4 regions of the Arthrobacter sp. P1_C12_2 genome follow, and region 1 is predicted to be linked to each of the others. Evidence: riboswitches for the same ligand, from Rfam matches in the RefSeq annotation. Region 1 holds a riboswitch; each other region holds the start of a gene.
The links. A riboswitch is a leader RNA that binds a small molecule or an ion and turns the genes downstream of it on or off. The one in region 1 is predicted to bind thiamine pyrophosphate.
Positions count from the first base shown of each region.

Region 1 (5,325 bases):
CCGCGGTGAACATCGGCGGCTGGCTGCCGCCGTGGGGCGTCGTGCTGGTGGTGGACCAGTTCTCCTCGCTCATGCTCGTGGTGTCCTCGGCTGTGAGCCTTGCGGTGCTGATCTACGCAACGGGCCAGGGCATGGCCGACGGCGACCGCGACGCGCCGGTCTCGATCTTCCACCCGACCTACCTGATCCTCGTGGCCGGGGTGTCCAACGCCTTCCTCACCGGAGACCTCTTCAACCTCTACGTCGGCTTCGAGATCCTGCTGACGGCCAGCTACGTGCTCATCACCCTCGGCGGGACGGGCCCGCGCATCCGGGCCGGCGTGACCTACGTGGTGGTGTCCGTCGTGTCCTCGGTGCTGTTCCTGATCGCGATCGCCATGGTCTACGGCGCCACCGGAACCATCAACATGGCGGACCTCGCCATCAAGCTCGGGGACCTCGACCAGGGCACCCGGACGCTGCTGCACGTCATGCTGTTGGTGGCCTTCGGCATCAAGGCCGCCGTCTTCCCGCTGTCCTTCTGGCTCCCTGACTCCTACCCCACCGCACCGGCCCCGGTCACCGCGGTGTTTGCCGGGCTGCTGACCAAGGTGGGCGTCTATGCGATGGTCCGCACGGAGACGCTGCTCTTCCCGGGGGATGCGCTTAACGCCCCGCTCATGGTCGCGGCGCTGTTGACCATGGTGGTGGGAATCCTCGGCGCCCTGGCCCAAAGCGACATCAAGAGGCTCCTGTCCTTCACCCTGGTCAGCCACATTGGCTACATGGTGTTCGGCCTGGCCATGTCCACGGTGGCCGGCCTGGGCGCCGCGGTGTTCTACGTGGCCCACCACATCACCGTCCAGACCAGCCTGTTCCTGGTGACCGGCCTGATTGAACGCCGCGGCGGCAGTTCGTCCATGGACCGCGTGGCCGGGCTGGCCAAGCTCTCCCCGGTCTTGGGGGTCCTGTTCTTCATTCCCGCCATGAACCTCGCCGGAATCCCGCCGTTCTCCGGTTTCCTGGGCAAGCTGGGGCTGCTTCAGGCAGGCGTCGAACTGGGCACGCCGCTGGCCTACGCGCTGGTGATCGGCGGCGTGCTGACAAGCCTGCTGACCCTGCTGGCGATCGCGAGGGTCTGGAACCGGGCGTTCTGGCGCAAGCCCGAGGACGCCGAACACCCCGACCCGGTGCTCCTGGCGGCACCGGCCGACTCCGCCACGGGGGACCGGGCCGGCAAGACGAATGTGACCCTGCTGCCCCGCACCATGGTGGGCTCCACCCTGGGCCTGGTGGTCTTTGGCGTGGCCCTGACGGTCTTTGCCGGGCCGCTGTTCAGGGTGGCCGACCAGTCCGCCCAGGAGATGCTGGACAGGACCCCCTACATCCAGGCTGTGCTTGGCCAGGACGCGCCCGTGCCGCCGGTGCCTGCGTCGGTCCAGCCCGTACAGCGCCAGCAGCAAGGCCAGGAGCAGGGCCAGCCGCAGGGCGGCGGGAAATGAACCGGAAGAGGATCTCCCTGCGTCAGGAACTGCCGCTGCTGGTGTGGCTCGTCTTTGTCTGGGGCGCACTGTGGCAGAACTTCAGCCCGGGCAATCTCCTGTTTGGTGCCCTCATCGCCGTGCTCGTGGCGCGCATCTTCTATCTGCCCCCGGTGGAACTCGGCGGCCGCTTCAACGTGCTCCGCGCCGTGCCCTTCGCCCTCATTTTCCTCGGAAAAGTCGTCGCGGCAAGCTTCCAGGTCCTGTACCTGGCCGTGGTCCGCGGCCCGGACGTGGTCAGCGCAATCGTCGCCGTGCCGCTCCGGAGCCATTCGGACCTCCTGGTCACGGCCACCGGGCATGTGATCTCGCTGATTCCCGGGTCCCTCGTGGTGGAGGTGGACAGGTCAACGTCCACGCTCTACATCCACGGCATCAACGTCCGCAATGCTGAGGACGCGGCCAGGCTGCGCAAGGAGGTCCGGGACACCGAGGCCGGGCTGATCAGGATCATGGGGACCAAAGACGAACTTTCCGCCCTGACACAGGAGATCGCCGCATGATGCAGACCGTCCTGACGGTGACCGCCGTCGTACTGTCCCTGGCCGCCGCGGGGGCGATCATCCGGATCGGGCGGGGCCCCTCGCTGCTGGACCGGGTTCTCGCCGCCGACGTGCTGCTGGCCATTTTCGGGGCGGCCCTGTGCATCGATATGGCCGTCAACCGGCACCTCAACAACCTGATGCTGCTCGTTGCGATTTCCCTGATCGGCTTCGTCGGGTCGGTGACCGTGGCCCGGTTCGTGGCCGACAGGCGGGAGGGTGTCCGTGAATCCTGACACTGTGATCGACGCCGTCTCCGCCGTGTTCATGGTGACCGGCGCCCTGATGTCCCTCGCCGCGGCCATCGGGCTCCTGCGGTTCCCGGACCTCATGAGCAGGATGCACGCGGCCACCAAACCGCAGGTCCTGGGCCTGTTCCTGCTGCTGGCGGCCCTCGGCCTGCAGATGCGCACCTGGTCGGTATGGCCAGTCGTGCTGGTGGCCTGGCTCTTCCAGCTGCTCACCGTCCCCGTGTCCGCCCACATGGTGGGCCGGGCCGGCTACCGGACCAAGCACCTGCACCCGGAACTGCTGAGCTCCGACGAGCTCGAGGCCGTAGTCCAACAGGCAGCAGGCCAGCAGGCGGCCACGCACGGAACGGACGACGACGACGCCGGCCGCTGAGCCCCTTCAGCGACAGGAGCGGCGGCCGGCGCTTCGACAGGCGCGGCGGCGGCGCCGCGGCTAGTCGAGACCGGTCAGACGAGGTCCTCGGTCTTGGCGAAGCGGGTGATCGCGCGCTGGGTGCCGCGGTTGGCGAGCACCTGGATGATGGCGCTGACTGATGCGGAGATCAGGGCGAACGTCAGGGCCGAGCGCAGCGTGGTGGGCACGTCTTCCTCGTTGCCCTTGGGCGGCTTGTTGCCCGTGGACTTTTCCCACAAGGTGTCCACCAGCTTGGTGCCGGCAAAGCCGGCCAGGAGGCTGACGCCGGTGCCGAGCAGCTTGATGAGGATGTTCATTCTTCGGTCTCCTTGGGACGGGAACAGGGTCTCTGCCTAGCCTAGCGTTCCGGGGTGAGGACCATCCGCAGGGCCTCGACCACGAGGTCGTGGTCCGCCTTCTGGGGCAGGCCCGAGACCGTGACGACGGCGACGGCGCCCGTGCCGCGCAGGTAGATGGGGAACGCCCCGCCGTGGGCGGCGAACTCCGTCTGATCCCACCAGGCGTTGTCTTCGATCCTTCCGCCGGCAGCGCGGGCGCGGAGGCCCACCAGCAGGGACGGGACCTCGTAGCGCATGGCGGTGCTCTTCTTGGCGTTGATCCAGCGCTCGTTGTCCGGTGTGGCGCCGTCCAGCGCGGCGTGGAAGAGTACCTGCTCGCCTTTGGTGATGTCGACGGCGATGGGCAGCGAGCGTTGCCGGCCCAGCTCGACAAGGAGGAGTCCGAGGTCCAGGGCGTCGTCTTTGCTGAACGACGCGAACTGGAGCGTCTCCATCTCGGCCAGCACGCGGCCGATGAGCGCAGCCAGGGAGCCCTGCGGCTGAGGATCGCTCGAGTCGGGATCGTATTCCCCGGTGGGATCTTGTGTGGCCGGTATGTGCGTCAAAATATTCCAGCTTTCCGGTGGGTGACGAGGCCGCCCGCTGGCGGGTCCGGGTGTCCGACACGATGACTCTACCAAGAGGGGCGTTCCCGCCCGCCGGGACCGCCGCTGTCCCGTCCCCGATTGTGACGGGATGTCACTGAAAACCCGGCCGTCCGGGTGTAAACTGAGCCAGCCCACAAGGGCGAAAAAAATTACGACAGGGGAGCGCCGCCGTCGGGCATCGCCGGAACAATCCGGGGCAACCTTTGGTGGGCGCTGAGAGTGCGGACAGCCGCAGACCCTCGAACCTGATCCGGTTAGTACCGGCGCAAGGGAGTCGAGTTCTCAGGGTGCGCGGAGGGCGGCGGAAGCCGAGACCGGCCGGAGCACCCTCCCCTCCTGTTCCTCAGGAGGACGACATGACAGATATTTCAGCACAGCATGGTTCCGCCAGCCGTTCATCCGCCCGCCGCGACTACAGCTGGCGCGTGGTGGACATTGTGGTGGCGGCGTTGATCGCCGTTGCCGGCGGCGTCATTTTCTGGGCCTGGTCCCAGGGCGCGAACCTGATTTCGACCCCGGTGAACGCGGTCTACCCGCCGCTGAGCGGACTCTACGCCGGCGGCTGGATGATCCCGGCGGTGCTGGGCATGCTCATCATCCGCAAGCCGGGCGCGGCGCTCTTCTGCGAGACCGTTGCGGCCACGGGCGAGCTCATCATGGGGTCGCAGTACGGCACCACGGTGCTGATCTCCGGCATCCTGCAGGGCCTCGGCGCCGAACTGGTCTTCGCGGCCTTCCTCTACAAGAAGTTCAACCTGCCCGTCTCCGTGCTGGCCGGAGCCGGCGCGGGCCTGTTCTGCGGCCTGAACGATTCCTTCCTGCCGTGGGGCTGGAACATCGCCTACGAGGCCGGCGACAAGCTCGCCTACATCGTCTTCACGACGATCTCCGGCGCAGTGATTGCCGGCGGACTGGCCTGGCTCGCCACGCGTGGCCTGGCCAAGACCGGAGTGCTGGGCTCCTTTGCCTCGCGCAAGGCCGCCACGGAGCCCGTCTTCTCCTGAGCCCCGTTCCTTGAACCCTGCAGAGAACCCATGAGATCTTCATCAGGCGTCCGGCCGGCCGCCGTCACGGCCCGTGGCTGGGGCTGGCGGCATGCCGGACGGACCCGGCCCGCGGTCAGCGGCCTCGACCTGGACATCCGGCCGGGGGAGCGCGTGCTCCTGCTCGGCCCCTCCGGCGCCGGCAAGTCGACGCTGCTCCACGCCCTGGCCGGAGTGCTGGGCGACGGCGCGGCCGGCGCATCTGGGCAGGCCGGCGACGCCGAAGACGCTGACGAGACCGGAAGCCTGCTGATCGACGGCGCCGCGCCACGGGCGCAGCGTGGCCGCGCCGGGCTGGTGCAGCAGGACCCGGAAACGCAGGTGGTGCTCTCCCGCCTCGGCGACGACGTCGCCTTCGGGGCTGAGAACCTCGCCGTCCCGGCGGCGGAGATCTGGCCGCGCGTGCGCGAGGCCCTCGACGACGTCGGGCTGGGCCGGCTGCCGCTGGACCACCCGACGTCGGCCCTCTCCGGCGGACAAAAGCAGCGGCTGGCGCTCGCCGGGATCCTCGCGATGCGGCCAGGACTGCTGCTGCTCGACGAGCCGACCGCCAACCTCGACCCCGCGGGCGTCCTGGAGGTCCGCGACGCCGTGAGCCGCTGCCTGGACAAGACGGGCGCCACGCTGGT
Region 1 is NZ_JBFUAF010000001.1:508,158-513,482, reverse strand. It holds gene AC1DZQ_RS02420 (Na+/H+ antiporter subunit D) at 1-1,481, shown strand, start outside; gene AC1DZQ_RS02415 (Na+/H+ antiporter subunit E) at 1,478-2,023, shown strand; gene AC1DZQ_RS02410 (MrpF/PhaF family protein) at 2,020-2,298, shown strand; gene mnhG (monovalent cation/H(+) antiporter subunit G) at 2,330-2,686, shown strand; gene AC1DZQ_RS02400 (DUF4235 domain-containing protein) at 2,761-3,024, opposite strand; gene AC1DZQ_RS02395 (heme-degrading domain-containing protein) at 3,066-3,611, opposite strand; TPP riboswitch at 3,800-3,943, shown strand; gene AC1DZQ_RS02390 (ECF transporter S component) at 4,010-4,657, shown strand; gene AC1DZQ_RS02385 (ABC transporter ATP-binding protein) at 4,688-5,325, shown strand, end outside.

Region 2 (5,325 bases), on a different contig from region 1:
TTCGCAGGGCGCGATCGCCGCGATGATGGCCGCCGTCGAGCGGCCCGACCTCGTCCAGTCGCTGACCCTGGTGGAACCGGCCTGCCTGTCCCTGACCGCGGAGCTCCCGGCCACCGCCGCGCACCGGGCCCTCATGCAGCCGCTCTTCGATGTCCGGTACAACCTCAGCGACGACGACTTCCAGCGGGAGTTCATCCGCCGCGCGTTCGCGGCCGAAGCCCCTGGGGCCACGACGCCGGAGGCCCTCCGGGCAGCGCGCCGGCTCCGCCTGCAGGCGCCGCCGTGGGAAGCCCCGCTGCAGATCGTGCCGGGCGTGCCGACACTGGTCCTGACCGGCGGCTGGGAACCGCTGTATGAGGAAATCGCCGGCTACCTGCGCGAGACCGGCGCCCTGCACCGCACGGCCCCGGGAGGGCACCGGCCCCAGGATTCAGCCGAAGGGGCCCGGGCCATCCGCTCGTACATCGCCGAGGTCAGCCGCCGCCAGCACGCCCGGGCGTCCTAGGAGGCTGCGGGTCCTCCCACCGAGGGCTCCGGCAAGTAGACCTTGCCCCCCGAGGCGAGGAACTCGTTGCTCTTCGCCTGCATTCCGGCCGCCCTCTGCGCCAGGGCCGCCTGCGCTTCCGCCGAACCGTATTCGTCCCTGATGTCCTGGCTGATCCGCATGGAGCAGAACTTGGGACCGCACATCGAGCAGAAGTGGGCCGTCTTGGCCGGCTCCGCGGGTAGCGTCTCATCGTGGAAGGCCTCGGCCGTCACCGGGTCCAGGGACAGCGCGAACTGGTCCCGCCAGCGGAACTCAAACCGCGCCTTGGACAGGGCATCGTCGCGTTCGTGGGCGCCGGGGTGGCCCTTGGCGAGGTCGGCGGCATGGGCCGCGATCTTGTAGGTGATCACGCCCGTCTTCACGTCGTCCTTGTTCGGCAGCCCGAGGTGTTCCTTGGGCGTGACGTAGCAGAGCATGGCGGTGCCGTAGCGGGCAATCTCCGTGGCGCCGATTGCCGAGGTGATGTGGTCGTAGCCCGGTGCGATGTCGGTGACCAGCGGCCCGAGCGTATAGAACGGGGCTCCCTTGCAGAGTTCCTGCTGGCGCTCCACGTTTTCCCGGACGAGGTGGAAGGGCACGTGCCCGGGACCCTCCACCATGACCTGCACATCGAACTCCCAGGCCCGCCGCGTGAGCTCGGCCAGGGTGTCCAGCTCGGCGAACTGCGCCGCGTCGTTGGCATCCGCCGTCGCTCCCGGCCGCAGCCCGTCACCCAGGGAGAACGCGACGTCGTACTTCGCGAAAATCTCGCACAGCTCGTCGAAGTGCGTGTAGAGGAAGTTCTCCTGGTGGTGCGCCAGGCACCAGCCGGCCATGATGGAACCGCCGCGGGACACGATGCCGGTGACCCGGTTGGCCGTCAGGGGCACATAGCGCAGCAGCACGCCGGCGTGGATGGTCATGTAGTCCACGCCCTGCTCGCACTGTTCGATCACGGTGTCCCGGAAGATCTCCCAGGTCAGGGCGTTGGCCTCGCCGTTGACCTTTTCCAACGCCTGGTAGATCGGGACCGTGCCGATGGGGACGGGGGAGTTGCGGATGATCCACTCGCGCGTGGTGTGGATGTCGTCCCCGGTGGAGAGGTCCATGACGGTGTCCGCGCCCCATTGCGTGGCCCACTGGAGTTTGTCGACCTCCTCGGCGATGGAACTGGTCACGGCGGAGTTGCCGATATTGGCGTTGATTTTCACCAGGAACGCCTTGCCGATGATCATCGGCTCGGATTCAGGGTGGTTGACGTTGTTGGGAATGATCGCCCGGCCCGCGGCCACCTCGCGGCGCACCAGCTCCACATCGCAGTTCTCGCGCAGCGCGACGAACCGCATTTCCTGGGTGATGACCCCGTCCCGGGCGTAGCGCATCTGCGTGACGGTCCTGCCCTCAACCGCGCGGCGCGGCACCGGGCGACCGCCCCGCCACTCGGCCGACGCCGCACCCCGGCGCACCGCCGACTTGCCGTCGTCGAGCAGTTCACGTTGCCGGCCGGCGTAGGTTTCGGTGTCCGCCCGGGCCTCAATCCAGGGCGCGCGGAACGGTTCCAGCCCGCGGACCGGATCGCTGCCCGGGCCGGCCGTGCGGTAGACGCGGAAGGGAGGGTTCGGGACGCCGCCCGGTGAGGGTTCCAAGGCAATCTCGGTCACCGGGACGCGGATGCCGTGGTCCGGGTCCGTGGTGAAGGCCAGCGAGTGGGACTTCAGCGACTGCGTGGTGGCTGCTGGCTGATTGTCGGCTGACTCAATGTGGGCAGACTGAATTTGGACAGGGCTGTGCTGTGTCACTTGGGTGTTCACGGAAAAGCTCACTTCCTTCGCCGGCATTACCCGGACAGGTTCAACGGTCGCAGGCTGCGTCAGCCCGATCTCAGCCCCTGCAGGGGCACCCGTGTGGTCGTAGACGAAGCTACCACGCACCTCCGGCCGGCTGTCGAGTGTGACGCGGCGCGGTCGGGCCGCGGTGTTAGCGTGGCATTGTGACTCTGCCCAGGGCCGTGCCCCGCATCCGGATGGCGACGCCGGAAGACCTCCCGGCGCTGCCGGTTCTCGAGGCCTCAGCAGACCGCATCCTCGAAGCCGAGCTGGGGAACCAGGCGCTCCCGGCCCCGGGGGTGACGACGCCGGTTGAGCCGCTCTTCATACTTGTCTCCGGAACCCCGCCCGTAGGGTTTGCCCGCGTTGACGAGGTCGGCGGCCAGGCCCATCTGGAACAACTCTCCGTGCAGGCGGACTCCGCTGGGCGGGGGATAGGACGGTCCTTGGTAGAGGCGGCCCTCGATGCGGCCCGGGGTCGTGGCTATTTATCGATGACGCTGTGCACGTTCGCGGACGTTCCGTTCAATGCGCCGTTTTATGCGAGCTGCGGTTTCGAGGAATTCGCCCAGCATGGGCAGGCGTTGGGCGCCCTACGGATCCACGAAGCGCAGCTGGGGCTGGATGATCTGGGCCGGCGGATCGTCATGCGGATTAGGCTTTAGGTCATGACCGGCATCATCGAGTTCAGCGGCCCCATCCTCACCGCGGCGGACCAGGTCCGCCACGGGCTGTGGTCGGTGGAGGGCCGGCTGACCTTCCACCGTCCGGCGGCCGCGCCGGGGCTCGTGCTTGACGGCTGGGTCATTCCCGGCCTCGTGGACGCACACTGCCACGTCGGCCTCGGCCCGGGCGGGGACGTTACCGAGGACACCGCGGAATCCCAAGCTCTGGCGGACCGCGACGCCGGGACGCTGCTGGTCCGCGACGCCGGCGCCGTCCACGACACCCGCTGGCTCCAGCAGCGCGCTGACCTTCCCCGGATCATCCGCTCCGGCCGGCACCTCGCCAGGACCCGGCGCTACCTGCCGGGCCTGGCCGTCGAGGTCGAACCCGAGGATCTCGTCGAGGCGGTGCGCAAGCAGGCCCGCGCAGGCGACGGCTGGGTCAAGCTCGTGGGGGACTGGATTGACCGCGACGCCGGCGATCTCGCCGCCAGCTTTCCCGCCCGGACGGTCAAGGACGCCGTCCAGGCCGCCCACGAAGAAGGGGCCCGCGTCACCGCGCACTGCTTCGCCGAAGACACCCTCGATGACATGCTCGACGCCGGGATCGACTGCATCGAGCACGCCACCGGGCTGCTGCCGCGGCACCTGCCGCGCTTGGTCGGGCAGGGCGTCCCGATTGTGCCCACCCTGATCAACATCGCCACGTTCCCGGACATCGCGGCCCGGGCGGAGACCAAGTTCCCCCGCTACGCCGCCCACATGCGCTCGCTGTGGGCGCGGCGGGCGGAGCGGGTGCTCGAAGCCCACGAGGCCGGGGTGGCGATCTATGCCGGAACCGACGCCGGAAGCGTGATCAGCCATGGCCGGATCGTGGACGAGATCCAGGCCCTGCACGCCGCCGGCCTTCCCGGCGCCGCCGCCCTCGACGCCGCGAGCTGGTCCGCGCGGACGTGGCTCGGCGCGGAGTCCATCTGTGATGGGGCAAGTGCGGATGTCCTTGTCACCGCCGAGGACCCGCGGAGCAAACCTGCCACGCTCCGCCGGATCCAGCACATTGTGCTGCGCGGGCTGCCGGTGAACCGGGCGCAGACCGGTCATTAGGAATAAATTGAAGCTTCAAGTAATTTACTTCTATGCAGAGTCACCGAAATCCGGTGGCCAAAGAATCCACGGAGCGTTTCGATGACCGCAGAAGCCAGCACCCAGGACCTCCTTCCTGCCGACCTCGCCATGGGCACGGTGATGCTCAAGGTCGGCGACATGAAGCTCATGACCGATTACTACCAGCGCGCCCTCGGGCTGGAGACTGTGGCCGAACAGGACGGCGGGCTCTACCTTGGGCGCCGGCAGAAGCCGCTGGTACACCTGGCGCCCGCCCCTGGTTTGAACCTTCCTTCCCGCGGCGAGGCCGGGCTCTTCCATACCGCCCTCCTCTTCGAGGACCAGCACTCCCTGGCGGCCACCATTGCCAGCGCGGCCCAGTACGAGCCCCAGTCCTTCTCCGGCAGTGCGGACCACCTCGTCAGTGAGGCCTTCTACTTCAACGACCCCGAAGGCAACGGCATTGAGCTGTACTGGGACCGGCCGCGGGAAGCCTGGTCCTGGGAGGGCAAGAACGTCGTCATGGACAGCCTCGCCCTGCCGCCGCAGCGCTACCTGCAGCAACACCTGACCGAGGAGTCCGTGACCGGCCAGCGCCAGGCCGCCGCCGGCGTCGGGCACGTCCACCTGCAGGTCGGCGACGTCCAGTCGGCGCATGAGTTCTATGTCGGCACGCTCGGCTTCGAGAAGACCGCGGGATGGCACGGCCAGGCGCTGTTCGTCTCGGCCGGCGGCTACCACCACCACATGGCCATGAACGTGTGGAACAGCCGCGGCGCGGGCCCCCGGCGCGACACGCTGGGCCTGGGCGAGGTCCTCATCGAAGTGCCGTCCGGTGACGACGTCGCGGCCCTGGCCGACCGGCTCAAGGTCGCCGGCGTCGAATCGCACCACACCGGCGCCGAACTGCGCTTCGAGGACCCGTGGCGCAACCGGATCCGCGTCGCCGTTCGCTGAAGCCACAGTGCGCTAGGCACGCTGTTCCGCTGAGCATGTCCAGCGTTCAAAGCTCCCCGCTGGACATGCCCATCGTTCGCCGGCAGCGCTTCGGAACATGTCCACCGCGGGCAGCCGGGAATGGACGTGGCGGCCATATATCCATTGCTCAGCGTCGGGCGAGTGCATGCTCAGGGGCGGGGTCGGGTGGGCAGGGTTCCCCGGGCTTGCGGAGGGCATGTCCGTTGTTCGTTGACTGGACCGCTGG
Region 2 is NZ_JBFUAF010000012.1:129,823-135,147, forward strand. It holds gene AC1DZQ_RS14200 (alpha/beta hydrolase) at 1-505, shown strand, start outside; gene thiC (phosphomethylpyrimidine synthase ThiC) at 502-2,337, opposite strand; TPP riboswitch at 2,333-2,440, opposite strand; gene AC1DZQ_RS14210 (GNAT family N-acetyltransferase) at 2,517-3,017, shown strand; gene AC1DZQ_RS14215 (amidohydrolase family protein) at 3,021-4,121, shown strand; gene AC1DZQ_RS14220 (VOC family protein) at 4,203-5,078, shown strand.
Region 2: linked by a shared signal. The riboswitch ahead of thiC (phosphomethylpyrimidine synthase ThiC) and the one ahead of AC1DZQ_RS02390 (ECF transporter S component) in region 1 are both predicted to bind thiamine pyrophosphate.

Region 3 (5,325 bases), on a different contig from region 1:
CCGGCAGGGGGCTGCCTTACCCAGGCAGGTCCGGTCCGTGGCCGTCCTCGGTACACAGGCACAGCCGGTTTCCCTGCGCATCCGTGACCACCACCCAATTGGGTGCGTGGTCACGGTTCATTAAGGCCCCGGTAGCCGCGGTCTTCTCCAGCACGGGGCCGGATTCGGCCTTGCTCCGGTGGATGTCCAGGTGGATGCGGTTGGCGTTCGGGGTGGAAGTTTCCTGGAACCAGAGCGAGGGGCCGCGGCCGTAGGGGTCCGTGAGATCCCCGAACCTGCCCTCACGGTAACCGAGGGCCACCCGCCAGACCTCCGAAATCCCGGCGGGATAGTCCGAATCGATGGCTATTTCCACGGTCCGGTACAGCCCCGGTTGCGCGGTGGCAGCGACTGCGGCGGCAGCCTCGCCGGCCGCCGTCGCCGCTTTGACGTCCCGCGACGTCACCTCGGCGCCGGCGTCATGGGAACTGTAGCGAAGAAAGACCCGGTTGTAGCGCCAGTCCAGGTCCGGGTGGTGGTTCTGCTCTTCGGCGAGGCGCCCGACGGCGGCGATCAGCTCCAGTGCCGCGGCCGCCGTCGGCGCCTTGTACACGGTCACCAGCCCGCCGAGGCGGTACCGCCAGTCCGGCAGGCCCGCCAGCGCTTCGTCGAGCTGGGGGCGGGTGAGGACGTCATCCGTGGCTGCCATGACAGTCTCCTTGACTGGTTGACCGACAAGACCGGCGGCCTACCCGGAGCGGCCGGACTCAGAGGAATTCGGCCCGGCCTTCCATCGCCGAGGACGCCAAGGCGTGCTCGCGGCGCGGAATCCTGCCAGCCTTTTTTGCCAGCCTACCGGCGATGACGGCGTGTTTGAAGGCCTCCCCCATGAGCACGGGATTCTGTGCCCGGGTCACGGCCGTAGCCAGCAGCACGGCGTCGCAGCCGAGTTCCATCGCCAGGGCCGCGTCCGAGGCCGTGCCGATCCCGGCATCCAGGACCACGGGCACGGACGCGCGCGAGACGATCAGCTCGATGTTGTGCGGGTTCAGGATGCCCAGTCCGGTGCCGATCGGGGCGCCCAGCGGCATCACCGCCGTCGCGCCGAGGTTTTCGAGCCGGAGGGCCAGCACGGGGTCGTCGTTGGTGTAGGCGAAGACCTTAAAGCCACGGCCCACGAGCTGTTCGGTGGCGTCCACGAGTTCGACGGCGTCGGGCAGCAAAGTGTGCTCGTCGGCAATGACTTCGAGCTTGACCCAGTCCGTTTCCAGGGCCTCCCGGGCCAGCTCGGCGGTGAGGACGGCGTCCTTGGCGGTGAAGCAGCCTGCCGTGTTGGGCAGCACCCGGATCTGGCGGTCCTCGAGCAGCTGGAACAGCGATCCCGTCTCCGCCGGCGAATAGCGCCGCATCGCCACTGTGGTCAGCTCCGTCCCGGAGGCCACAAGTGCCGCGCCGAGCCCGTCCAGGCTCGGCGCACCGCCGGTTCCCATGATGAGGCGGGAGCCGAGCCTCACGCCGTCGACCACGAACGGATCGGCCACCGCACCGGTCACCGGTACGGCCGGTGTTCCTGCGAACGTCGTCTCATTCATGCTGGTCATCCTCCCTGGACTGCCGTAACAAGTTCGACGTCGTCGCCGTCGGCGAGCGCCGTGGCGTGCCACTGGCTGCGCGGCACCACTTCGGCGTTGCGGGCCACAGCCACACCGAGCTTCCGCCCGTCGGCGGCCCGGCCGTCGGCGCCGATGCTCCGCCCCGTGAGCTGGCTGACCAGTGTGCTGACGGAGGCGCCGTCCGCGACGCTCTGCTCCGTTCCGTTCAGTCTGATGTTCATGCTGCTTCCTTCTTGGGGCTGTCCCCGGACAAATCCGGGATGCGGGAAAAACGGTCGGGGCGGAACCCGGACCAGCGCGGGTCCGGAGTCCCGTCCATGAGTTGCCGGCACACTGCGGCCGCCGCGGGGGTCAGCAGGACGCCGTGCCGGAAGAAACCTGTGGCGATGATCAGTCCCGGGACGTCCCCGCCGTCCGGTCGTGCCACCCGCCCCAGCAGGGGGGCGTTGTCCGGTGTGCCGGGCCGGGCCCGGGCCGTGGCTTCCACCAGCTCCAGCTCGGCGACCGCGGGCACCAGCTGCTGGGCGTCCCGCAGCAGCTGGTAGATGCCGCCGGCGGACACCGCGTGCGGATCCGATGGTCCGTCCTCGCGCTGGGTGGCTCCGATCACCACGGTCCCGTCCTGGCGGGGGACGATGTACACGGGGACACCGCGCACCATGCCCCGAACGGTGGCCGTGAGCAGCGGTTGCAGATGCGGGGGAACGCGAAGCCGGAGGATGTCGCCATAGACGGGCCGCAGCGGCAGCGCCAGCCCGGCGGGCAGCTCCCCGAGCCCGGGGGCATCGAGCCCGTTGGCGACGACGGTTTCCGCAGCCCGCACAGAACCGCCGCCGGCCAGCCGAACGCCCCCCACCTGTCCGTCCTGCCACAGCAGGCCTGCCGCGCGGCGCCGGACGAAGCTGCCGCCGCTCTCCGCGCCGAGGACGCCGGCGAGCCGGGCGATCAGCAGGCGGGGGTCCACCTGGTGGTCGGCCGGGATGTCGAAGGCGCACGAGATGCCGGGGCTCAGCAGGGGTTCCCGGCCGCGTGCCTCGCGCACTGTCAGTGGTTCCACGCTGAGGCCACAGGCCAGCTGGACGTCCCTCAGGTCCGCGAGCGCGCGCCGGTCCGCCGCGTCGGCCCCGACCGCGAGGGTCGCCGTCGTCAAATAGCCGGTACCCAGCGGGGATTCCGTGCCGCCGGCACCGGCGTCGATTGCGGCAGCGAATCCTGGCCACAGCCGGGAGGCCTCAAGCATCAGTTCCAGGAGCTGCTCCTCCTGGTAGTGCAGCTCACTCACGGGGGCCAGCATGCCGGCCGCGGCCCAGCTGGCTCCGCTGCCGGGAGCATCATCAATCAAGACCACGGAGCGGCCTGCCCGGCTGGCCTCGAATGCGATGCCATGGCCGATCACGCCGCCGCCGATCACGGCCACGTCGGCACTGATATCCCCCGCGGTGATTGTCTCTGCAGAATCAGGCCCGGTGTCACAAACCTGGGCGGCGGCGTCATTTGCGGCTTCGGCTGAACGGCCGGCTCGTGTGCCCATGAAAAATTCCTTCCCTACGCCGGTACTAGCCGGATCAGGTCAAGCGGTCGGCTCTGACGCCCTCTCAGCCGTGCAGCGGCGACATGGCTGCTGCGGGCTCCCGCGGTATGCGCCCAGTTTAGAGGAACTAGGCTGGTCCCATGAGCCAGGACCCCCTCCACACCACCGCCCGCCTCTACCTCTGCACCGACGCCCGCAGGGACCGCGGCGACTTCGAGGACTTCGTGGACGCCGCCTTCGCCGGCGGCGTGGACATCATCCAGTTGCGCGACAAGTCGCTCGAGGCGTCCGAGGAACTGGAACTGTTGGAGGTCCTGCACGCCGCAGCGCTGCGTCACGGACGGCTGTGGGCCGTCAATGACCGGGCGGACATCGCCTCCTTGTCCGGGGCTCCTGTGTTTCATGTCGGCCAGAAGGACATCTCGCTCGACGCCGCCCGCGGCTTCCTGGGCAAAGATGCCGTTATCGGCCTGTCCACCCACAGCCCGAAACAGGTGGACGCCGCCATTGCTGCCTCGCCCGGCCGCAAAGGACTCGACTATTTCTGTGTAGGCCCCGTGTGGGCGACGCCCACCAAGCCGGGACGCGCCGCCGTCGGCCTCGACTTGGTGCGCTACGCCGCCCAGGCGATCGGCCGGGCGGACACGGAGGGAACCGGTAAGGTCGACGGCGTCATGCCGTGGTTCGCGATCGGCGGGATCGACCTCAGCAACGTGGAGCAGGTAGTCGACGCCGGCGCCCGGCGGATCGTGGTGGTCCGGGCGATCACCGACGCCGCTGATCCGGCCCACGCCGCAGGTGCACTGCTGGCGGCGCTGGACGCCGCAGAATCCTAGGCAGGTTCCCGGCCTGAACCTATCCGGCGAGACCCAGCTCTGCCATCCGGCGCGCGTGGTTCGCTGCGAGCTCGGCCGCCAGGCCGTTTATCATCTCCCGGGCGCCGGCGTCGTCCAGCCCGGACAGGCCGCCGAGGAACGCGTGCTCAGCGCTGACCCGCTGGGCGTGGTTCAGGACCTCGCCCAGCAGGCGCCTGGCCCACAGCGCGAGGCGCGACGCCAGCCGGGGGTCATCGGCCAGGGCCGCCTTGAGGCGCTCCTGCAGCACGGCCGTGGACTCGCCGGTGGAGCGGACCTGCCCGATCAGCTCCCGGGTTCCGGCGTCCACGTACCGGCCAACGACGCCGTAAAAGTCCGCGGCGACTGTGTCAATCACGTAGGCCTTCATGAGCGCCTCGTACCAGTCCGCCGGGCGCGTGCGCTCGTGGAAGTGGTCCACCGAGGGCTGGAACGGCAGCATGGCGGCCTCCGTGTCCAGGCCCATGTGCTCGAGCCGGGCCCGGACGAGTTCGTAATGCTGGAACTCGACCACCGCCATTCTGCCCAGCACCTCACGGTCATGCAGCGTGGGCGAATACCGGGCACTCGAGGACAGCCGCTCGAAGGCGGAAAGCTCGCCGTACGCCAAGACTCCCAGCAGCTCCGAAAGAAAACTGTTGTAGAGGGCCGGATCGTCCGCAGTTGCGCTCATCATCCAAGACTAATAGCGGAAATCGGGCTACCCTGATTTTCGTGTCCCATCATCGTCTGACCCCCAGTGTCCACGAGCAGCAGAACCAGCTTGCCGGGGCTCTCAAGGCGTTGCGCACCACGCTGGAACTGCCCGGCCCGTTCCCGGAGGACGTGCTGCGCGACGCGGAGGCGGCGGTCGCCGAGCACAAGCTCCCGGACCTTGACCTGACGCATGTCGAGTTCGTGACCATCGATCCGGCATCGTCCACCGACCTCGACCAGGCCCTGTTTATCGAACGGGGCGACGGGGGCTACAAGGTCTTCTACGCGATCGCCGATGTCCCCTCATTTGTCGCCCCGGGCGGGGCGCTCGACGCCGAGACCCGCCGCCGCGGCCAGACCTTCTACACCCCGGACGGCAGGATTCCGCTGCATCCGGAGATCATCAGCGAGGCCGCCGGCAGCCTGCTCGCCGGGCAGCTGTGCGCGGCGTTCGTCTGGGAGTTCGAGCTCGACGCCGCGGCCGAGGTCACCTCAGTCCTCGTGCGCCGGGCACAGGTCCGCAGCCGCGCGAAGCTCAACTACAAGGGCGTCCAGGCCGAGCTCGACGCCAGCACCGCGGCGCCCGTGCTGCAGCTGTTGAAAGAAGTAGGCATCAAGCGGGTAGAACTGGAACGCCTGCGCGGCGGCGCGA
Region 3 is NZ_JBFUAF010000006.1:60,191-65,515, reverse strand. It holds gene AC1DZQ_RS08465 (4a-hydroxytetrahydrobiopterin dehydratase) at 17-688, opposite strand; gene AC1DZQ_RS08460 (thiazole synthase) at 747-1,571, opposite strand; gene thiS (sulfur carrier protein ThiS) at 1,577-1,813, opposite strand; gene thiO (glycine oxidase ThiO) at 1,810-3,123, opposite strand; TPP riboswitch at 3,117-3,237, opposite strand; gene thiE (thiamine phosphate synthase) at 3,264-3,959, shown strand; gene AC1DZQ_RS08440 (ferritin-like fold-containing protein) at 3,979-4,650, opposite strand; gene AC1DZQ_RS08435 (RNB domain-containing ribonuclease) at 4,692-5,325, shown strand, end outside.
Region 3: linked by a shared signal. The riboswitch ahead of thiO (glycine oxidase ThiO) and the one ahead of AC1DZQ_RS02390 (ECF transporter S component) in region 1 are both predicted to bind thiamine pyrophosphate.

Region 4 (5,325 bases), on a different contig from region 1:
GATTCCCCGGGGGAACCCATGAGCTATCCCCGGAACAAATCCATTTGGAATTCCAAACAGACTGTCCTCAGGGTCATAACCCAAGTGTTGGCGTAAGCACCGAAGATCTAGAATACGCTAATTTTGCCTTCGGCCGCAAATGAGGCTGGTTCCGGCGGGTAGTCCGTGATAGGCGCCACAACGTCTTGAAGCAAAGATCCTGTCAATGTTCTTGACCGTGATCTCGACCGTCTTGATGCTGTGTTGCCGCAACGACTTCCGGAACCGTGCCCAACCATCGTACTCGCTGTGTGGGCCAGGTCGTGTCAGGCGTACAGCCGCGGCGCGTCGAAGAAGTCCACTTCGTAGCGCGATGACTGCCGGAAAGCCAGTGCCATGGCCTCCCGCTCGCTCTCCGATGCCCGTCTGGCTGCCGTGTCCGTGTACGCGATGGCCTGCCGGGTCGCGGCGGCGAAGTCCTCATCGGCGTAGGTCCGCAGCCAGTCGGCGTAAGGGTGCGCCCCGGGGGCGCCGCCGGCCAGGAACTCCCGGTGCAGGGTGGAGCCGACCTCGGCGTAGAGCCAGAAGCACGGCAGCGCTGCTGCCACGAGGACCCCGTACCTGCCGGACACAGAGGCAGCCAGCAGGTGGTCCACGTACGACTTCGTCACCGGGCCCAGGGTGGGCGCGGTCGGGCGGGTGCTGAGCCAGGAACGGTGCAGCTCGGATTCGACTTCCAGGCAGGTCTGCGCCGAACGGGCCCAGAACAGCTGCTCGGCCTCGGTGGGGGCGATCGCGGCGGCGCGGGCCAGGACCCGGGAGTAGCCGTTGAGGTAGATGGCGTCCTGGGCGAGGTAGTACGCGAACTCGTGCTCGGGCAAGGTTCCGTCGGCCAGTCCGCGGACGAAGTCCAGGGCGTAGATGGCCTCAAGATCGCCCGTGGCTCCTGCGCGGAGGGCTGCGGCGAACTCGCCCTCCGCCGGACCGTGCCCGCCGGGGTGGTGCTGACCGCGCTGGCCGCGCTGGCCGTCTTTGAGGGCCTGCCCATCCTTGATTCGCTGCAGGTGGTGGAAGTGGTGGACCGGGCCGTTGCCGGTGCCGACGTCCAGGACCGAGGCTTCGCGGAGCGCGCCGAGCAGCCACGGCTTCACTTCCCGCAACGCCGCTTCCCAATCCCCCACCCGGACCTGCACGGTGGCCATGGCCGAGGACAGGGAGCATCCGGTGCCGTGGCTGTTGCGCGTGGCGATCCGCTCCCCCGGCACCACCACCGTTTCCTGGCCGAGCAGGCCGCCGGTGTTGACCAGCGCATCCGGGCAGCCGGGGTCGGCGGCATTGCCTGCGTCGGCGTCGGCGGCATCGGCGTCGTGGACGGGTCCGTCCCCGTGCTGCCCGCCCTGGAGGTGTCCGCCCTTAACCAGCACGGTGGTGCCGGTCAGTGCGGCTAGCCGCTTGCCCTGCGCCAGGGCCTCAGCCCAGTCGGCCGCGACGGGCTCCTTGAGCAGGATGGCGAGTTCGGCGAGATTGGGCGTGATGAGGTGCGCCAGCGGCAGGAGGGCCTGCAGGGCGGTCTCGGCCGATTCCTGCAGAAGCCGGTCGCCGCTGGTGGCGACCATCACCGGGTCCAGGACGACGACGGCGGGGCGCACCTTTTCCAGCCAGCTGCGGACGGCGTCGATCACAGAGGCGTCGCCGAGCATGCCGATCTTGACGGCGTCGATGCCGATGTCGTCGCTGATGGCGTCCAGCTGCGCCGTGAGGAACGCGGCCGGGGGGACGTGGACGGCGCGCACGCCCTGGGTATTTTGCGCTGTCAGGGCGGTGATGGCGGCCATGCCGTAGCCGCCGTTCGCCGCGATGCTTTTCAGGTCGGCCTGGATCCCGGCTCCGCCGGAGGGGTCAGAGCCGGCGATGGCCAGCACGCGGGGTATGCGCGGCGGCGCGGACGGGCGGGGCTGCGCCGGCAGAAACTCGTTGGGCAGAAAATTGGTCGGCTGAAACTCGCTGGGCAGAAACTCGGACGGATTCGGTCTCGCGGACAAGGCAGACATCCCTTCGCCGGTGCTAACCGGACAGGTTCAACGGGTCTGGATCTCAGCCGGCTGATGCGCGGCACCCCGTGTCAGTGTTCCAGCCTAGCCGTTGCCACCCGGTTGCCCCCTTAACCCACGAGCGGGCCCGGGCCGGAGCGGACGTATGTTACGCCCGCTCGGGCCCGGACCCGCAGCCCGACCGGTCGAAATGGTGACCGGTCGGGAACGTGGTTAGTTGCGGAACACTACAGCTCCGACGCCGGTACGCCGACGCCGAGGATGATCGGCTCGTTGCCTGCCGGGATGGAAGCAGGCCTGGCCGCGGCGGGTGCCTTGGCCTCGTGGATCGATCCGGCCGCGGCCGGCCGGGTCGCCTCGCGATGCTCCACGGAGGTTTCGTTGGCTGCGCCCTGGGCGCGGCTGGCGCTCCGGTTGCGTCGCCCGCGGCGGCCACGAGTGGTGTCAGCTGTCCGTGACGCCGGAGCCTCGGCAGCGCGCACTGCTGCGGGTGCCTCGGTGGCCGCGGCAGGCGCTTCGGTGTCCATCCCGGCCGGCTTGCCGGCCTCGGCCTCGCCCAGGTTGGCGAAGGCCTCGGTCAGCAGGTCCAGGGTCAGAGCCGGTGTCGGCTGGTCCTCGGCGTGCTCGACGAAGGGCAGGGCCACCTGCTCGCCGCCGAACGTCAGCACGGTTGCGGGACGACCGGCTGCCTCGTCCGCGGCTGCGAGCTGCGTGACGGCGTCGACGGCGGCCTGGCGGGCCCCGGCGTCGCTGGCAGCGGCTGCCTCCCCGTCGTGCAGGTGCGCGGCGTGCGCCGCGGCAGCGATATTCGCCAGCGCGGCACGGGTGGCTTCGGCCTTGGCGTGGCGCTCAGCCTCGGTGGGCTCAGCGTGCACGGGCGCGGGTGCGGCCGGCACGGTCTCCGCGCCTTGGCCTCCCCTGCCGCGGCGACGGCTCTTGCGCTCCGTGCGGGCAGCAGGCTGGGCCTCGGTGCGCGGCACATAGTGTTCCGCGGCGACCGTGTTGGCGCGGCGGTGTTCCACCGGCTCGTCGTGGGTGACGATGCCGCGGCCAGCGCACGTTTCGCACTGCTCGCCGAAGACTTCCAGAAGTCCGGTGCCCATCCGCTTGCGGGTCATCTGCACGAGGCCCAGCGAGGTCACCTCGGCCACCTGGTGCTTGGTCCGGTCCCGGCCCAGGCACTCCACCATGCGGCGCAGCACGAGGTCGCGGTTGGATTCGAGCACCATGTCGATGAAGTCGATCACGATGATGCCGCCAATATCGCGCAGGCGCAGCTGCCGGACGACTTCCTCGGCCGCTTCCAGGTTGTTCTTGGTGACGGTTTCCTCGAGGTTGCCGCCGGAGCCGGTGAACTTGCCGGTGTTGACGTCCACCACGGTCATGGCTTCGGTGCGGTCGATCACGAGCGAACCGCCCGAGGGCAGGAAGACCTTCCGGTCCAGGGCCTTGTGGATCTGCTCGTCGATGCGCCAGGCCGCGAAGATGTCCGAGTCCTTGGTCCACTTCTCGAGCCGGCCCACGAGGTCCGGTGCCACGTAGGTGACGTAGGCCTCGATGGTGTCCCAAGCTTCCTCGCCGGAGACGATCAGCTTGGAGAAGTCCTCGTTGAAGACGTCCCGGACCACCTTGATGGTCAGGTCAGGTTCGCCGTAAAGCAGCTCGGGGGCGAGGATCTTGGTCGATGTCGACTGGCCCTCGATGCCCTCCCACTGCGCGCGGAGGCGGTTGATGTCGTGCGTCAGCTCCTCCTCGGAGGCACCCTCGGCCGCGGTGCGGACAATGACGCCCGCGTCCTCGGGCAGGCGGTCCTTGAGGATCCGCTTGAGGCGGTTGCGTTCGACGTCGGGCAGCTTGCGGGAGATGCCGGTCATGGAACCGCCGGGCACATACACGAGGTACCGGCCGGGCAGCGAGATCTGGCTGGTGAGGCGGGCACCCTTGTGGCCGACCGGGTCCTTGGTGACCTGGACCAGCACGGAGTCGCCGGACTTCAGCGCGTTCTCGATCCGGCGCTGCTTGCCCTCGAGGTTGACCGACTCCCAGTTCACTTCACCGGCGTAGAGCACAGCGTTGCGGCCGCGGCCGATGTCCACGAAAGCGGCTTCCATGGAGGGCAGCACGTTCTGGACCTTGCCCAGGTAGACGTTGCCGATCAGGGAATCCTGCTGGGTCTTGGACACAAAGTGCTCGGCCAGGACGCCGTCTTCGAGGACACCGATCTGGATTCTGTCGTCGCGCTGACGGACGATCATCTGGCGGTCCACGGACTCGCGGCGGGCCAGGAACTCGGCCTCGGTGATGACGGTGCGGCGGCGGCCGGTGTCGCGGGACTCGCGGCGGCGCTGCTTCTTGGCTTCCAGGCGGGTGGAGCCCTTGACGGACGTGACGCGGTTGTTGACCGGCGCCTCGGCCATTGCACGCGGTGCACGGACGCGGGTCACCGTGTTGGGCGGATCGTCGCCTTCCCCGCCGGTCAGCTCCAGGTCCTGGTCACCGCGGCGGCGGCGGCGGCGGCGGCGCGAGGTCACACCGTCTTCGAGGTTCCCTTCGGAGCCTTCGTCGCCCTCTTCTTCGGTGCCTTCGGACTCGGTGTCGGACTCGGCAGACGTGCGGGTGCGTCCGCGCCGGCCGCGGCTGCGGCGCCGACGGCGGTTGCCGGCGTCATCGTCCTCGTCGCCTTCTTCGTCCTCGGGCTCCGCTGCAGCGGCAACGGCAACGGCAACGGGGGCCGTACGCACCACGGTGCTCAGGTCCGGGGCCTGGAAGATCACGGAAGTGAGGGCACCCGGTTCCATGAACAGCGAGGCGGCCGGGCTTTCCTCGGGCCGGGCTTCCGGCTCTTCGGGCTGGGCCTCGGCGGGCTGGGCTGCCGTAGCTTCCGCAACGGGTGCTTCCGTAGCGGCGGCTTCTTCGGCCGGGACTGCTGCTGCGGGTACGTCTTCGGCCTTCGGTGCGGCCTTGGCGCGGCTGGCGCGGCGCCGGACCGGCTTCTCTGTGACCTTTTCTGCAACCGCTTCTGCTGCGGCGGCTTCTTCGGAATCAGCTGCTGCTGAGGGTGCCTCTGCCGCGGCAGGCGCGGTGGCTTCGGCTTCTGCGGCGAAGGCAGGCAACGGTTCCGGGGCGGCCACAGTCTTCCGGGTCCGGGTGCGCCGTGCGGGCGCCTTGACCGCAGTTTCGGGGGCGGCAGTTTCGGCTGCGGCGGCTTCGACGTTGGCTGCCTTACGGCGGGCGGGGACGGGCTCATCTGAGCCGGCCGCATCGGCCAGGGCCGCGGCTTCAGCCACAGCCTCCG
Region 4 is NZ_JBFUAF010000004.1:66,381-71,705, reverse strand. It holds gene AC1DZQ_RS06135 (bifunctional hydroxymethylpyrimidine kinase/phosphomethylpyrimidine kinase) at 306-1,910, opposite strand; TPP riboswitch at 2,013-2,109, opposite strand; gene AC1DZQ_RS06130 (Rne/Rng family ribonuclease) at 2,258-5,325, opposite strand, start outside.
Region 4: linked by a shared signal. The riboswitch ahead of AC1DZQ_RS06135 (bifunctional hydroxymethylpyrimidine kinase/phosphomethylpyrimidine kinase) and the one ahead of AC1DZQ_RS02390 (ECF transporter S component) in region 1 are both predicted to bind thiamine pyrophosphate.